Regions from separate parts of the Conyzicola sp. genome, predicted to be linked through region 2. Evidence: predicted binding sites of a transcription regulator. Region 2 holds the regulator's gene; the other holds the start of a gene.
The links. Region 2 encodes HrcA, which represses chaperone genes, less so after heat shock. Its sites were predicted from a motif close to TTNGCACTCGNNNNNNNCGAGTGCNAA; they were not measured.
Positions count from the first base shown of each region.

Region 1: groL (chaperonin GroEL) is a predicted target of HrcA. The motif match lies at 2,071-2,097, and genes of this name have one in related genera.

Region 1 is NZ_JBXMIS010000045.1:71-3,873, forward strand. Features, by position in the region: gene AC14A7_RS04055 (LytR C-terminal domain-containing protein) at 8-562, shown strand; gene AC14A7_RS04060 (cold-shock protein) at 705-908, shown strand; gene AC14A7_RS04065 (DUF3048 domain-containing protein) at 988-2,007, shown strand; gene groL (chaperonin GroEL) at 2,139-3,767, shown strand.
Region 2 is NZ_JBXMIS010000140.1:9,149-22,992, forward strand. Features, by position in the region: gene dnaJ (molecular chaperone DnaJ) at 1-913, opposite strand, end outside; gene hrcA (heat-inducible transcriptional repressor HrcA) at 972-1,994, opposite strand; gene AC14A7_RS12955 (DUF4870 domain-containing protein) at 2,204-2,593, shown strand; gene AC14A7_RS12960 (DUF4870 domain-containing protein) at 2,668-3,042, shown strand; gene hemW (radical SAM family heme chaperone HemW) at 3,069-4,289, opposite strand; gene AC14A7_RS12970 (HAD family hydrolase) at 4,348-5,019, shown strand; gene AC14A7_RS12975 (cold-shock protein) at 5,217-5,420, shown strand; gene AC14A7_RS12980 (DEAD/DEAH box helicase) at 5,526-7,313, opposite strand; gene dinB (DNA polymerase IV) at 7,325-8,608, opposite strand; gene AC14A7_RS12990 (GlsB/YeaQ/YmgE family stress response membrane protein) at 8,718-8,984, opposite strand; gene AC14A7_RS12995 (SGNH/GDSL hydrolase family protein) at 9,159-9,920, shown strand; gene AC14A7_RS13000 (fatty acid desaturase family protein) at 9,945-11,051, opposite strand; gene AC14A7_RS13005 (D-alanyl-D-alanine carboxypeptidase family protein) at 11,182-12,402, opposite strand; gene AC14A7_RS13010 (TrmH family RNA methyltransferase) at 12,455-13,261, opposite strand; gene AC14A7_RS13015 (Sir2 family NAD-dependent protein deacetylase) at 13,357-13,844, shown strand, end outside.

The sequences.
Region 1 (3,803 bases), on a different contig from region 2:
CAGACCTATGGCGAAGTACCCCAAAGACCAGTTCGACGACCTTCCGGCCGACCTGGCACGCGTTGGCGCCCACCGGGCACCGCCCAAGGCCGGCCGCGGCTGGATCACCTTCGCCTGGGCCGCGCTGTTCACTGGCATCTTCGTGCTGATCGGCGTGCTCGGGCTCAACCTGCTGAACGGCACTGGCTTTCTCGAGGGAGAGCCGACCGCTGCGCCGTCGGCGTCGCCGAGCCTGACCGCAGAGCCGCTCACCGACCCGACGACGATCGACCCGGCGCGCGCGATCACCATCACGGTGCTCAACGCCACCCCGACCGTCGACCTTGAGACTGCCGCCGGCACTGCTCTTCGCACAGCGGGATGGCCCGTCGGCGCGTTCGCACTCGCCTCGCAGCGCGACATCGAGAAGACCGTCGTCTACTACAGCAACCCGGCAGACGAGGACATCGCGCGCGGCCTCGTGCTCGCACTCGGCACTGGCGATGTGCTCGAGAGCACGGCGTTCCTCGGTGCCCCGATCACCATCGTGCTCGGCTCTGACTACGAGGCTCCGACCCCGTAGTCGAAGCCATGCCGCAGCCCAGTGTTTCGGGCGTGTTTAAGTCTCGTTGAATCGCGGTAACACCCGGTCACGATCGCTTTTTCGGGCCATTTCTGTGGTGTCTGCTCCGCTACTGTCGTGTTTCACGAGCAAGGAGCGAGACATGGCACAGGGCACCGTCAAGTGGTTCAACGCGGAGAAGGGCTACGGCTTCATCACGGTCGATGGCAGCGGGCAGGACGTCTTCGTGCACTACTCCGCCATCGACATGGGCGGCTACAAGGTGCTGGAGGAGGGGCAGCTGGTCACCTTCGAACTCGGCACCGGCGCCAAGGGCCCGCAGGCCGAATCCGTGCGGGTCTCCTAGTCACGCCGGCTCCATCTCAAAACCAGACACGACCTCAGCTATCGACGTCGCGGAGGTCGCCGCAGCTAGGCTTGTTGTTGTGAACGCTCGTCGCGCGGTGCGCATCGCACCCCTGGTAGCCGTCGGCCTCGTGCTGGCCGGCTGCACCGCGTCCGAGCCGGTGCCGACCCCGACCCCGTCGTACACCTCGACCTATGAGGCGCCAGAGCCCATGGGCATCGCGCCTCTCACCGGCGAGGCCATCCCCGTTGGCAGCGCGCTCAATCCATCGCTTGCCGCGAAGATCGACAACCACCCAGAGGCCAGGCCGCAGGTCGGGCTCGACCGCACCGACATCGTGTTCGAGGAGCTAGTCGAAGGCGGTTTGACCCGCTACGTCGCCATCTGGCAGTCCGATGTGCCAGACGAGATCGGGCCGGTGCGCTCCATTCGACCGATGGACCCGGATATCGTCTCGGCCTTCGGCGGAATCATCGCCTACTCCGGCGGCCAGCAGCGATTCGTCGCACTCATGCAGGCCACGAACGTCTTCAACGCCATACACGGCCAGAAGTCGACGGCAGAGACGTTCTACCGCACCAAGACCAAGACGGCCCCGCACAACGTGCTCGTCAAGGCGGTCGCGCTGATCGCAGAGCACCCAGAGCTACGTCCCCCGCAGCAGCAGTTCGCGTTCTCCCTCGACGTGCCGTCGTCGACGGCCGCGAAGGAGGGCGCGCCGGCCAGCGCCCTCAATATCGTGTTCTCGACCTACTCCACCCCGTCGTGGACGTGGGACGCGGCGCAGTCGAAGTACCTGCGTGCGCAGAAGGGCGTCGCCGACATGGACAGCAACGGCGCGCAGCTGTCGGCCACCAACGTCATCGCCCTCTTCGTCGGCATCGACAAGAGCCTCGGGGTGCCGAAGACGCAGCTCGTGGGCACCGGCCAGGGCTGGGTCTCGAGCGGCGCCGCCACGATTCCCGTGACGTGGTCGAAGGATGCCGCAACCTCCGTCATCCGCCTCGTCGACGACCAGGGAGTGACGGTGCGCCTCGCCCCCGGCAACAGCTGGATAGAGCTGGTGCCGACAACGGGATCCTTTACGCCAGTAGCGTGATCTGCCGAGCGCCACGGCCCGGCGCTTTCTTGCACTCCCCATACCCGAGTGCTAGATTTCCCTTTGGCACTCGCAGAGTTCGAGTGCCAACAACTCAGCTGTAATACGTCCGGGAGGGACGAGAAACACACATGGCAAAGATCATTGCTTTCAACGAAGAGGCCCGTCGCGGCCTCGAGCGCGGCCTCAACATTCTCGCCGACGCCGTCAAGGTGACCCTCGGCCCGCGCGGCCGCAACGTCGTGCTAGAGAAGAAGTGGGGCGCCCCCACCATCACGAACGACGGCGTGTCGATCGCCAAGGAGATCGAGCTCGACGACCCGTACGAGAAGATCGGCGCAGAGCTCGTCAAGGAAGTTGCCAAGAAGACGGATGACGTCGCTGGCGACGGAACGACCACCTCCGTGGTGCTCGCCCAGGCTCTCGTTCGCGAAGGCCTCCGCAACGTTGCCGCCGGTGCTGACCCGATCAGCCTCAAGCGCGGTATCGAGAAGGCAACCGCTGCCGTCATCGAGGCACTCGTCGCCTCCGCCAAGGAGATCGAGACCAAGGAAGAGATCGCTGCAACGGCGTCTATCTCTGCCGCAGACCCCGAGATCGGCGCGCTTATCGCCGAGGCGATCGACAAGGTCGGCAAGGAGGGTGTCGTCACCGTCGAGGAGTCGAACACCTTCGGCACGACGCTCGAGCTGACCGAGGGCATGCGCTTCGACAAGGGCTACCTTTCGCAGTACTTCGTCACCGACCCGGAGCGCCAGGAGGCTGTCTTCGAAGACCCGTACATCCTCATCGCGAACTCGAAGATCTCCAACATCAAGGACCTCCTTCCGATCGTCGACAAGGTGATCCAGTCAGGCAAGCAGCTGCTCATCATCGCCGAGGATGTCGACGGCGAGGCCCTCGCGACCCTGGTGGTCAACAAGATCCGCGGCATCTTCAAGTCGGTTGCCGTCAAGGCTCCCGGTTTCGGCGACCGTCGCAAGGCGCAGCTGCAGGACATCGCGATCCTCACCGGAGGACAGGTCATCTCCGAGGAGGTCGGTCTCAAGCTCGAGAACGCCACCCTCGACCTGCTCGGCCGTGCTCGCAAGGTGATCATCACCAAGGACGAGACCACGATCATCGAGGGGGCGGGTGACGAGGAGGCGATTGCCGGCCGTGTCAAGCAGATCCGTGCAGAGATCGACAACACCGACAGCGACTACGACCGCGAGAAGCTCCAGGAGCGCCTCGCGAAGCTCGCCGGCGGTGTTGCGGTCATCAAGGCCGGTGCAGCCACCGAGGTCGAGCTCAAGGAGCGCAAGCACCGCATCGAGGATGCAGTGCGCAACGCCAAGGCAGCCGTCGAGGAGGGCATCGTCGCCGGTGGTGGCGTCGCCCTCATCCAGGCTGGCAAGGTCGCTTTCGACGGTGACGTCATCAAGGGCCTCGTCGGTGACGAGGCAACGGGTGCCAACATCGTGCGCGTTGCCATCGACGCCCCGCTCAAGCAGATCGCGCTTAACGCCGGTCTCGAGCCGGGTGTTGTCGCTGACAAGGTGCGCCACCTGCCCGTCGGTCACGGCCTCAACGCCGCAACCGGTGAGTACGTCGACATGCTCGCTGCAGGCATCAACGACCCGGTGAAGGTCACGCGCTCTGCGCTGCTCAACGCCGCGTCGATCGCCGGTCTCTTCCTCACCACTGAGGCAGTCATCGCAGAGAAGCCAGAGAAGAACCCCGCGCCGATGGGTGACCCCAGCGGCGGAATGGATTTCTAAAAGCCAAAGATCTGGCTTGAGAAACCATTCCGGCGT
Region 2 (13,844 bases):
GCGCCTTGACGGTGATGATCTCTGCGCTCTGGGTGCCCGGCTTGATCTCGATCGGGATCTCGCCATCCAGTCCCTCGATCACCGTCTTGGTGCCGAGGATCGCGTCGGCCATCGATACCTCGACGGTCGCGAGGAGGTCGTCGCCGTTGCGGCTGAAGATGTCGTCGTGCTTGACCTTGATCTCGAGGTACAGATCGCCGCGGGGACCGCCGGCCGGGCCGACCTCGCCCTGCTCCTGCAGCTGAAGGCGCAGCCCGGTGTCGACGCCAGCAGGGATGTCGATGGTCATGGTGCGGCTCGCGCGCACGCGCCCCTGACCGGCACACGTGACGCAGGGGCTCGGGATGACGGTGCCGAACCCGCGGCAGGTGCCGCAGGGGCTGGAGGTCATGAGGTTGCCGAGCAGGCTGCGAACCGCCCGCTGGATCTGGCCGGAGCCGTGGCAGATGTCGCAGACGACAGCGCGGGTGCCCGGCGCGCAGCAGCTGCCCTCGCAGGTCTCGCACAGCACGGCCGTGTTGACCTCGATGTCGCGCTTGGTGCCGAACATGACCTCGGCGAGCTCGACCTCGACTCGCAACAGTGCGTCCCCGCCGCGCTCGGTGCGGGAGCGGGGTGCGGCTCCGCTGCCTCCGGCGCCGGGGGCGCCTCCGAAGAAGGTCTCGAAGATGTCGCCGAAACCGCCGAAGCCGCCGGCGCTGAACCCGGGGGCTCCGCCGCCGTCGTAGTTAGCGCGCTGCCCTGGGTCGCTGAGCACCTCGTAGGCGTGGGTGACCTCTTTGAACTTCTCCTCTGCCTCCTTGCCCGGATTCACATCCGGGTGGAACTCGCGAGCCATCCGGCGGTACGCCTTCTTGATCTCCTCCGGCGATGCCGTCTTCTCGACACCGAGTACGTCGTAATGGTCAGCCACAGTGGTTCTTCGTCCTCACGGTTGGAATTCTAGGCGCGTGCCAGTGCATCGGCATTGGTTAGTCGGTGCCGAGCAGGCGAGTCAGGTATCGGGCGACAGCGCGAACCGCGGCCATGTTGTTGGAGTAGTCCATGCGAGTCGGGCCGAGGACGCCGAGTCGGGCGACGGTGCCTCCAGAGGTCGTGTAGCCGCTGGAGAGCACCGACGTCTCGCCGAGGCCGAACTCCGCGTTCTCCCGGCCGATACTCACGGCCACGCCGTTGCGGTCGGCCTCGACCTCGCTGAACAGCTTGAGCAGCGTGACCTGCTCTTCTATTGCCTCGAGCACCGGGTAGATGCTTCCGGTGAAGTCGTTCTCCGTGCGCACGAGATTGGCCGCCCCCGCCATAACCAGCTTCTCCTGGCGATTTGCCGCGACCTGGTCAAGAAGACTCGATGTGATGTCGGTGACGAGGTCGGCCCGATCGGCAGCGAACTGCGACGGGAACGAGGCGAGAATGGATGCCGCCTCAGCAAGCCCAAGGCCGCCGATCGAGGCATTGAGCTTCGATCGCAGCTCGGCGATGTCATCGACGCCGACATCCGCTCGCAGGTCGATGATGTTCTGCTCGACCCGCCCGCTGTCGGAGATGAAGACGACCATCACTCTGCGCGCGCTGAGCGGCACAAGCTCGATGTGCCGCACCCGTGACTTCGCGAGCGAGGGATACTGCACGAGGGCAACATGGTTGGTTAGCTGCGAGAGCAGTCGAACGGTGCGGGCGAGCACGTCGTCGAGGTCGACCGACTGGCCGAGGAATGTCTCGATCGCCTGACGCTGGGCAGAGCTCAGTGGTCGGAGGTCGGCGAGCTGGTCGACGAACACCCGGTAGCCCTTGTCGGTCGGCACCCGACCGGAGGATGTGTGAGGAGCTGCGATGAGCTCTTCCTCCTCGAGACTGGCCATGTCGTTACGGATCGTCGCCGCGGACACACCGAACGAATGGCGCTCGACGATCGACTTGGATCCGACGGGTTCGCGGGAGGCCACATAGTCCTGCACGATGACGCGAAGCACCTCGAGACCACGATCCGAGACCACGAACACCCGCCTTTCCTGTGCTAGCACTCCGTATGCCTGACTGCCAATTGTATCGCGACACACAGCGACGAAGGCGTTGCACGCATCGTTATCCAAGCGCTAGCTTGTCTCTGTGCTTGCGCGCGCCCCTCATACGGGGTGCGAGCATGAGCGCAAGCCCCGAGACACACCACGGGACCTACCCTCGTTCACCTGAAAGGCAACGACACATGACTGATTCAACTCCGGCTCCGGTTCCGGCCGCCCCCCTCTCCGAGACCGAGGACCGCCAGTGGGCGAGCTTCGCGCACCTTGGTGGCATCATCGGCATCCTGCCCTCGCTCATCATCTGGCTCATCTTCAAGGACCGCGGCGCGTTCACGAACACCGAGGCGAAGGAGGCGCTGAACTTCCAGATCACCGCCCTCATCGGCCAGGTTGCGATCATCATCATCAACACGATCCTGACGGCCGTCACCTTCGGCATCTGGGGCCTCATCGGCTGGATCCTGCCGCTCGCCCTCTGGGTTGTCACGGTGATCTTCTCGATCCAGGGCTTCCTCAAGACCAAGGACGGCGTCGCATACCGCTACCCGTTCGCCCTGCGCCTCATCAAGTAGTCATTTCGCAGCTCGCCTGCACTCAGAACGGCCCCGGGGTTTGCTCCGGGGCCGTTCTGCTGTTTGATGGCCCCATGAGCACGCCGCCTCCCGCCAACCCGTACGTGCAGTCGCAGACCCCGATGAGCCCCAGTGACGAGAAGCTCTGGGCGACGCTCATCCACATCGGAGGCTTCGTGTTTGTCGGATTCTGGGCCGGGGTCATCGGCTACCTCGTGCTCAAGGACCGCGGCCCGTTCATTCGCCAGCACAGCGCCACCGCGCTCAACTTCCAGCTCACGATGCTCATCGCTCTCGTCGTCGGCTTCGTGCTCTCGCTCATCGGCATCGGCATCCTCCTGCTGCTCGCCGTCTACGTTCTGCAGATCGTGTTCGGCATCCTTGCGGCGATGGCAGCGAACCGCGGCGAGTACTACACCTACCCGCTCTCGATCCGCTTCGTGAGCTAGTCGAGTAGCCCCTAGTTCAGCTGCGGCTAGTCCAGCAGCCTGCGCACGACCGAATCGGCCAGTAGCCGGCCGCGCAGCGTCAGCACGACAGTGCCATGAATGGCTTCGGCTGCATCGACCAGTCCATCGGCAATGAGGCCGGCGACCGCCCGTCGACCGGATGCCGTAAGCACGGCGATCGAGACCCCCTCGCGAATGCGCGTCGACAGCAGCACTCCCTCGACCCGCCGAGTCTCAGCGTCGAGCGTCTCGCGCCCGGCACCCGGTGAGTGCCCTGCCGCGATGCGGTCCGCGTAGGCGGATGGATGCTTCACGTTCCACCAGCGCACTCCGCCGACGTGGCTGTGCGCTCCTGGCCCGATTCCCCACCAGTCGTGCCCGCGCCAGTAGGCGAGGTTGTGCCGACTCGCGGTGTCGCCAGCGCGCCAGTTGCTTACCTCGTACCACTCGAAGCCGGCCGCGGAGAGCAGCTCGTCGGCGAGCTCGTACATGTCGGCCTGCAGGTCGTCGTCTGGCATGGCCAGCTCACCGCTGCGGATCTGCCGCGCGAGCTTCGTACCGTCCTCCACGATGAGGGCGTAGGCACTGAGGTGGTCGGGGTGCTGGGCTATCGCATGCTCGAGCGACGTGCGCCAGTCGTCGATCGACTCGCCGGGTGTGCCGTAGATGAGGTCGAGGCTGACGCCGAGTCCCGCCTGACGCGCCCACTCGACGACCAGCGGTATCCGGTGCGGGTCGTGCGTGCGCTCGAGAGCGGCGAGCACGTGGGGCACCGCGGACTGCATGCCGAACGACACCCGGGTGAATCCTGCCTCGCGAAGCGCGACCAGGTAGTCGAAGTCGACGGAGTCGGGGTTCGCCTCCGTCGTGATCTCCGCGCCCGCAACCACGCCCCACTCGTCGACGATCGCGCCGAGTATCGCAGCGAGATCGGATGCCGGAAGCAGCGTCGGGGTTCCCCCACCGAAGAACACCGTCGACGCTGGCCTGTCTGGAAGGCCGGATGCCCGCAGCACCGACCCGGCAAGCGAAACCTCGGTCGCCGCCTGGCCGGCGTAGTCGCTGCGTCGAGCCCCGCGCAGTTCGTCGGTCGTGTAGGTGTTGAAGTCGCAGTATCCGCAGCGCACGCGGCAGAAGGGCACGTGCACGTAGACCCCGAAGTCGCGCTCCGTCGCTCCATCCAGCACAGACGGCGGGAGCATGCCGTCGAGCGGGGCCGGGTCGGCGAGCGGGAGGGCAGACGGCATCCGTCTAGTCTCTCAGCTTTGGGAATCGAGGTGCCGTCGGTGATGGCACGATGGACTCGTGACCAACTACATACTCTGGGACGTCGACGGAACGCTGGTGCGCAATGGCAAGGATGCGGGCAACCTGTACCACGAGGCCATCGAGTTGGCAGTGGGTCACGCGATCGCGGTGCGCCTTCCCAACACCCACGGCAAGACCGACGGCCAGATCCTGCGGGAGTCGCTCGCCGCGCACGGCCTCCCAGAGTCGCTGCACGCGAGCGCATCGGTGCACCTCGACGAGCTGTCGCGGCTGCGCCACGAGAGCGGCAGCCATCGCGAGATCTGCCCAGGCGTCCTTTCGGCCCTTGCCGCGGCATCCAGCGCTGGATGGGTGAACGCGCTTCTGACGGGCAACTCCGCCAACCGCAGTCGCTACAAGATCTCTGGCGCCGGCATCGACCCGTCGCTGTTCGACTGGGACCACTCCTACTTCGGCCACGAGACGCCGGTGAGGTCTGACCTCACGCGTGCAGCGAAGGCGGACCACCCGTCTGACGCGCTCGTGATCGTGGGCGACACGCCCGGCGACGACATCGCCGCGACAGCCGCTGGGATCCCTTTCCTGGCCGTTGCGACGGGCGTGTACCCCGCTGACGACCTGCGCGAAACGGGCGCAACACTCGTCATGGACGACCTGGAGTCCGGGCTAGATAGCCTCATCGGAGCCCTCGCAGAGCTCTCTGGCTGACCTCCGCCCTCGTTCGGGGTACATTTCGGTCGCATTACAGCAGGTTACTTTTGGGTTCCAGTTATTCTCGTTTTCACTCACGAGGGCAATATCTGCTATAGCCTTAGCCACAACCGCGCATTGTCAGTGATGATGGCGCGCGGCAACGGTTTCGACAATCGGAACCAAGTAGAAACGCTCCTGGAGGAGTTTTAAAAATGGCAACAGGCACAGTCAAGTGGTTCAACGCAGAAAAGGGCTTCGGCTTCATCGCTCCTGAGGATGGTAGTCCGGACGTTTTCGCCCACTACTCGGCAATCACGGGCTCGGGCTACAAGTCTCTCGACGAGAACCAGAAGGTCGAGTTCGAGATCACGCAGGGCCCCAAGGGCCCGCAGGCGGAGAACATCCGCGCACTCTAGTCTTTGTATTCATTAGATACACCAGACTGAACGAAGAAGCCCCGGGCAACCGGGGCTTCTTTGTTTAACCCGCACGGGACGCGGTGAGACCCAGTGCGCCGAGATCTAGTGCGCCGACTTCGACAGCTTGCGAAGGTAGTCGATGCGCGCCTGCAACTGCGACACGGTCGCCTGTGCGACTGCTGGCCCACCGCACACCCGGCGCAGCTCGGCATGGATGATGCCGTGCGGCTGACCCGACAGCTTGGCCCGCATCGACACGAGCCCGTTGAGCACCTTGCGCTGGTCTTTGAGGGTGCGGTAGAGCGGCGGCGGCGTGCGCTCCTCTGGAGGGAGCGCCTGCTCGCGGGCCGACGACCGGCGGGACTGGCGCGCCTGGCGCGCCTGCAGCACCTCGCGCACCTGGTCGGGCTCGAGGATTCCCGGGATACCGAGGAAGTCGTGCTCCTCATCGCTGAGTGTCTCCGCGGCGAAACCGAACTCCGCGCCGTCGAACAGCACCCGGTCGAAGTTGGCATCCGACTCGAGGGCCTTCCAGTCATACTCCTCTGTCAGGCTCTCTGAGACGCTCTCGCTGGTCTCCGCCTCGACGAGGAGTGAGTCGTCGAGCAGCGTGTCTCCAGAGTCGCGGTCGAGCGCGTGGTCGCGCTCCAGCTCGAGGGCGTGGGCGAGGGTCATGAGGGTCGGCACGCTGGGAACGAAGATCGAGGCGATCTCGCCACGGCGGCGCGCACGAACGAATCGCCCCACCGCCTGCGCGAAGTACAGAGGGGTGGATGCCGAGGTCGCGTAGACGCCGACGCACAGTCGAGGAACGTCGACGCCCTCCGACACCATCCGCACGGCCACGAGCCAGCGGCTCGTGCCCTGCGAGAACGTGTCGATCCTGTCGGAGCCGGCCTTCTCGTCAGAGAGGACGACGGTCGGCTTCTCCCCGGTGATGCGCTGCAGCAGCTCTGCGTAGGCGCGGGCGTTCGCCTGGTCGGTTGCGATGACGAGGCCACCGGCGTCGGGGATGTTGTCGCGCACCTCGGTGAGGCGCCGGTCAGCCGCGGCGAGCACCGACGGCATCCACTCCCCCTCTGGCGACAGCGCGGTTCGCCATGCCTGGGCGGTGACGTCTTTGGTGTCGCCCTCGCCGAGCCGCGCCTCCATCTCGTCGCCCGTCGTGGTGCGCCAGCGCATGCGGCCGGCGTAGGCCATGAAGAGCACGGGGCGCACCACGCCGTCGGCGAGAGCGCGACCGTAGCCGTAGTTGTAGTCGGTGACAGACGTGCGGATGCCCGCGGCATCCGGTGCGTAGGTCACGAAGGGAATCGGGGCAGTGTCGCTGCGGAAAGGGGTTCCGGTTAGTGACAGCCGCCGTGTAGCCGGCCCGAAGGCCTCACGGATCGCATCGCCCCAGCTCAGCGCGTCGCCACCATGGTGCACCTCGTCGAGGATGACGAGGGTGCGGGCCGACTCTGTGATGCGCTTGTGCAGCTCAGCCTTGATCGCGACCTGCGCATAGGTGACCGCGAGTCCGTGGAAGCGCCGACCGCCGAATGCATCGCCATTGCGAAACTCTGGGTTCAGTCGGATGCCGACCCGGTGGGCGGCATCTGCCCACTGGCGCTTCAGATGCTCCGTCGGAGCCACCACTGTGACCCGGTCGACCACACGGCGGGCGATGAGCTCTGTCGCCAGACGCAGCGCGAAGGTGGTCTTTCCTGCACCGGGCGTGGCCGCAGCGAGGAAGTCGCGTGGCTCGCGCTCGAAGTAGAGGTCGAGCGCCTCGGCCTGCCAGGCGCGAAGGCGATCGGCGGTTCCGCGCGCTGCGCGCTCTGGGTAGGAGGGTGAGAGGTGCTCTGCGGCGAACGTTCCCACGATGCGGGTGGGAGGAGTTGTCGTCACTTGATCAGACTTTAGTCGACGCCTCTGACAGGGGCGTTTCTGACATGCCCGGTCACCTCGGCCTGGATGTCGCGCTCGATCGAGCGGCCATTGCTGTGGTGGAGAAGCGAGGCCTGCGTGACGGTGCCGCGGCCGAAGCGCTCGGCAACCGCGTCCATCACTCCCTCTGTCTGGGTCCAGGTCTCGTCGACGTCCCACAAGGTCGACGAGCCCGCCGTGCCGAGCTGCTCCGCGCGAACACCGATGAGCCGCACGGGCTCGTCGCGGCCGAGGGCGCGGTAGAGGGTCATCGCCTCCTCGAAGATGCGGCGACCTGTCGATGTGGGGTCGGCGATCGTATGAGAGCGGGTGACGGTGCTGAAGTCGGAGAACCGCACCTTGATGGCCACGGTGCGCGTTGACATGCCGGCCTCCCGCAGTCGCACGGCGACCATCGATGAGAGCCGCAGCAGTTCTCGGCGGATGATGCGCTCGTCGGTGATGTCGACGCCGAACGTCTCCTCATGGCCGATGCTCTTCTCCTCTGCTCTCGGCTGCACGGTTCTCGGATCGATGCCCCAGGCGAGATCGTGCAGCTTTGCGCCGGCGCCCGGCCCGATCATGCGCGTGAGGGTTGCCACTGGGGTGTCGGCGAGATCGCCGATTGTGTGAAGGCCGAGGTTCTTGAGCGTGGCCTCCGTCTTGGCGCCGACGCCCCACAGCAGCGAGATCGGCAGGGGACGCAGAAACTGAACCGTCTCCTCTCGCGGCACCACCAGGAGGCCGTCGGGCTTGGACTGGCCCGATGCGAGCTTCGCGACGAACTTGGACGCCGCCGCACCGACGCTGCACACGAGCCCCGTCTCTGCTCGCACCCGCTCGCGCAGAATAGTCGCCACCCGCACGGGGCTGCCGATGACCTTGCCAGCGCCGGCGACGTCGAGGAAGGCCTCGTCGATGCCGAGCCGCTCGACGGATGGCGTCAAGTCGTCGCAGATGCCGAAGACGACTCGCGAGTAGTGCTGGTAGCGCTCGAAGTGCGGTTCGAGGATGACAGCCTGAGGGCACCGTCGCTTGGCCAGCGCGAGCGGCATGGCGGAGTTGACTCCGAACCTTCGCGCCTCATAGGTGGCTGCCGTGACGACGGACCGCGCCGCGTCGTGAGCGACGATCACCGGGAGACCACGGAGGTCTGGCCGTTCGAGCAGCTCGACCGAGGCGAAGAAGGCGTCCATGTCGACGTGCAGGATCGTTGCGGTGCTGTCGTCGACATCCAGCGCGCTTGTCAGTCGCGCGCTGCCGTCCTGCTTGCCCATGCAGCCAGTCTCGCACCAGCTGCCGACTCCGACCGGTGTGACCCGTTAAAACACCGCACCCGGCTCACCCTTCGAGGGGGCGAACCGGGTGCGGTCGAGCTAAGGGGTATTAGGCCCGGCGCGAGCCTCGCGTGACGAGGCCGTAGATCAGGAGCACGAGAATCGCACCACCGATCGCGAGCAGCCAGGTCTCGAGCGAGAAGAAGCCCTCAAGCCCGATGCCAAACAGAGCGCTGCCGATGAAACCACCGAGAAGAGCACCAACGATGCCGAGGATGATGGTGACGATCCAGCCACCTCCCTGCGCTCCCGGGAGAATCGCCTTCGCGATAGCGCCGGCAATTAGTCCAAGAAGAATCCATCCAATGATGGTCATAACGACCTCCCAGTCGTTCAGTGTTTCCGCCCCGGGTCTCGGGGCCATGAACGAGCTTGGCATCGCCCCCGGATGGGGGGCAACCCCTTGCGCTGGACGTTGCCTGACTGTTAGGTGGACGCACATGAAGCGCTCAGGTTGGCGCACGCGTGATGGGAGGAGCAAGATTGGAACATGCCTCAGCAGCACCCGTGGACCCGCTTCGTCGCCATCGGTGACTCGTTCACCGAGGGAATCGGCGACCCGGAGCCAGCAAGCCCTGGGGGTCATCGGGGCTGGGCCGACCGCGTCGCCGAAGTGCTCGCGGCCGGCACCGACGACTTCGCCTACGCGAACCTTGCCATTCGCGGCAGGCTGCTGCAGCAGATCCTCGACGAGCAGGTCGAGGCCGCGATTGAGCTCAAGCCAGACCTTGTGTCGGTGTCTGCGGGCGGCAACGACATCATCCGGCCAGGCACCGATCCCGACGACGTCGCGGCCAGGTTCGAGACGGGGCTTGCACGCCTCAGCAGCACCGGCGCGACGGTCGTCATGTTCAACGGCCCCGACATCGGCATGACACCGGTGCTGAGCCGGGTGCGCGGCAAGGTTGCGATCTACAACGAGAACCTGCGTGCTCTCGCCCAGAAGTACGACGCGGTCGTCGCCGACATGTGGGCTCTGCGAGAACTCAGCGATCCACGGATGTGGGCACCCGACCGCCTGCACTTCTCCCCCGTCGGCCACCAGACGGTCGCGCGTATGGTGCTGGCCGCCCTCAACGTCGAGAACGACCTTGAGCCGTTCGAGGCGGAGCCGCTGCCGCGCGTGGCGTGGCGACAGGCGAGGGCAGAGGATGCCGTGTGGGCACGCACCCACTTTGTTCCGTGGGTGCTGCGACGGCTGCGCCACCAGTCGAGCGGCGACAACGTCTCGCCCAAGCGGCCGGGCTTCTAGAGCCCGGCGCTCATCAGTCGACGGCTAGCGGCCGTAGGCCTGAGCCTCTGGGCACGCCCACGACTTGCTGCCAGCAACGAGCCCAACCCGGTTGAGGTACTCGAGCACGAGTGCCTGCGCCGCGAAGTAGTTGTTCTCCGAGTACTCGATGTCACGGGCGAGGCAGTACTCCTTGACGATCTCGTTCGCCTTGCGCAGGTGCGGTCGCGGCATGCTCGGGAAGAGGTGGTGCTCTACCTGGAAGTTGAGACCGCCCATGAAGTGGTTCATGAACCATCCGCCGGTCACGTTACGGCTGGTGAGCACCTGACGGCGGAGGAAGTCGACCTTGCTGTCGGCGGGCAGGATGCGCATGCCGACGTGGTTGGGCGCGAACGATGCACCCATGTAGAGGCCGAAGATGGCCAGCTGCACACCGAGGAAGGCGAAGGCCATACCGAGTGGCAGGAAGTAGAACACGACAGACAGGTAGGCGATGTTGCGGATCGACAGCAGCACGATCGAGAGGGCGCGCTTCTCGACCTTCTTGCGCGAGAAGACGGTGCTGTAGGCCAGTCGGTGGAGGTTGATGCCCTCGAGAAGCAGAGCGGGGAAGAAGAGCCAGGCCTGACGACGGCTGATCCACGCCGCAGGGCCGCGGAGGGCGGCGGCGTCCTTCTCCTGGAAGATGATGAAGTCCGGCTCGATATCGGGGTCTTTGCCAACCGTGTTGGGGTTGCCGTGATGGCGGGTGTGCTTGTTCATCCACCACGAGTAGCTCATTCCGACGAAGAAGTCGGCGAGGATGCGACCGCTGAGCTCGTTGGCCTTACCCGACTCGAACACCTGGCGGTGTGCGGCCTCGTGGCCGAGGAACGCGTACTGGGTGAAGAGGATGCCGAGCACGCCGGCGATGATGAGGATGAACCAGCTGTCCTGCAGCAGGGCGAACCCGACCCAGGCACCGGCGAACAGCACCGTGATGACCGCGAACGTGGCGATGTAGAACCCGGTACGGCGGCGAAGCAACCCTGCGTCGCGCACCGTGTTGAGCAGCGCGGAGAACTCCGACACGGGATTGCCGATGCCACGGGGGCCGGTGCGGACGACACGGGAAGCAGGTACGCCAGAAGCGGCGGCTGGAATTGTCAACGGACCTCTAAGACTGCAAGTCGACTTCCCAGCCAAGCGATTACGGGCAACTGCCCAACGGATGACCCCAGAATAATGGACAACGCTGAGAATCGGTTGCGACTGCCCGAAGTGGGGTGGGAGTGATCGTCTAGAACAGCTCGGTGGGGTGTGAGAGCCGCCAGCCGACGCCGGGGTCATCGATCGTCGACTCGAGTTCGAGCGGCACTTGCACGGTGGAGGTGCCAACGGTGAAGGTCAGGGTACCGACGTTCTCCCCCTCCACCCCGAGCGTCACCGGGCGCGCCTGAACGAGCAGGCTGATCGCCGTGTCCGACCACACCACGATGGAGGCGTCGTCGGCTGCCACGACCTCTGACTCGTCGCCCCACAGGGTCGAGTAACTGCCGTACTCCTGCCCGGCCACCGTGAGATCGACCTGCTGGAAGCCGGGCCTGACGCTGGTGAGGAGCGTGACGACATCCTTGTCGAGCACGGTGTGGTCCTCGGCGCCCAGCATGACGCCGACGATTGTCACAGTGTGGTCCCCGACCTCGTAGTCGGCGGCGAACAGCAGGTTGGCCTCGTCGAGGGTTCCCGTCTTGATGCCGCGCACTCCGGCATCCCCGAGCAGCTTGTTGGTGTTCTTGATGTCGCCGACGCTGGGAATCGAGACCTTCTTGGTCGAGACGAGCTCGGAGACGAGCGGATCAGCCAGCGCCAGCTTGCCGAGCTCGATGAGATCGGATGCCGCACCCACGTTCTGTGGATTCATGCCGGTCGAGTCGGCCAGCACCATCGTCGTCAGGCCGTGCTCTGCGAGCCAGGCGTTGGCGACCGGCAGGAACTCCGCCTCGGAGCCGAATGCCCAGTTCACCAGGCTCTCGGTGTAGTTGTTGGCGCTGGCGACAAGCGTGAGCTCGAGCACCTCGCGGTAGCTCAGCACAAGACCCGCACTCACCGGCTTCACCGACCCGTAGCGCTTGAGATAGTCGTTGTAGAGCGCGACGTCTGCCGCGGTGAAGGCGATGTCGGGTCCGGCCTCGTCGACACCGAGCGGCTTGGCCTCGAGTGTCACGAGCACGGTGACGATCTTGGAGATCGAGGCCAACGGCAGCGCATCACTGGTGCCGCTCGAGGCGAGGATGCCGGGGAAGCCGACCGCGCCAACGGCAGTGGCGCCGTAGCCGGGGAAGGTGAGAGTCGGCGCGGCCGTGACAGGAGCGACATACGGATCGAGCTGGGCAGCGTTTGCATGCAAGGGCGCCAGCAGGGTGAACGGCAGGTAGAACGCCGTTGCGAGCACGAGACCGAGGCCCCCGAAGACGGCCGTGCGACGGCGGCGCAGAATCTGTCGTCGGGAGAGCGGCACCGGTCAATCGTAATTCGCGATGAGCGTCACGCCTGACAGCCGAGCCGGTGCGCTACGGCTTCACCCGCAGCGCGTATAGGGCTACCGCGGATGCCGCAGCGACGTTGAGCGAGTCGACGCCGTGCAGCATCGGGATCGTCACGATCGAGTCGGCGGCCGCGAGGGCTGGCTGACTGAGACCGTCGCCCTCGGCTCCGAGCAGGATCGCAACGCGCTCCGGCGGCGACGCGGCAAAGCTCTCGAGACTGACCGCGTCATCCGCGAGCGCCAGCGCCGCGATGTGGAAGCCAGCGTCCCGCAGCACGCTGGCGGCCTCCGGCCACTCGGGAAGCCGGGTCCACGGCACCTGCAGGACGGTGCCCATGCTCACCCGCACGCTGCGCCGGTAGAGCGGGTCGGCGCAGCGAGGTGTCACGAGCACGGCGTCGGCGCCGAGACCGGCGACGGAGCGGAAGATCGCACCGACGTTGGTGTGGTCGACGACATCCTCGATCACGACGACGCGACGCGCGTTCTGCAGCAGCTCCGAGGGATCGACAAGCTCTGGACGGTGCATCGAGGCAAGGGCTCCGCGGTGCATCTCGAAGCCGGTGAGCTGCTCGAGCAGTTCGGTCGTGCCGATGAACACCGGCACGTCGTGGTCGGCCAGCAGCCGCTCGACCTCTGGCAGCCACTGCTCGAGCAGCAGCACAGAGCGAGGGCGATGACCGGCGGCGAGAGCGCGGGCAATGACCTTGGCAGACTCGGCGATGTAGAGCCCACCAGCGGGCTCGCTGACCCGCCGAAGGGCCACGTCTGTCAGGCCCTTGTAGTCGGCAAGGGCCGGGGTCGAGAGGTCGGTGATGCGGTGCACCTGCATGGGAATGAGCCTCTCTTGACAGCGTTTGGAAACATATCCGAAAACTGCGGTGTTTAGTCTTACAGGAGCAACGAGAGAAAGGCGCGTTCATGTCGATGTCGACTGTGCCTGTTCCGGCGCTTCCCGACCTCGCGGCAGAGCAGTTCGAGCGAGCAGTCGACATCCTGGCTGGCAAGGAGATCGCCGTGCTCACGGGCGCGGGCGTGAGCACCGACTCCGGCATTCCCGACTACCGCGGTGAGGGTGCCCCAGCGCGCACGCCGATGACCTTTCAGCAGTTCATCGTCGACCCCCAGTATCGCAAGCGCTACTGGGCTGGCAGCCATCTCGGCTGGAGCCACTTCGACGCGGCTCGCCCGAATGCCGGGCACATCGCCCTCGCCGAGATGGAGGCCGCTGGCATCGTCAACGGCGTCGTCACCCAGAACGTCGACGGCCTCCATCTCCGCGCAGGATCGCAGCGCGTCGTCGACCTGCACGGCACCATGGACAAGGTGCGCTGCCTCCGCTGCGGCCAGGCGTTCGCGCGATCCGACATCGCGACGCGCATCAGCGCGGCAAACCCGTGGCTCGAGGCCATCGA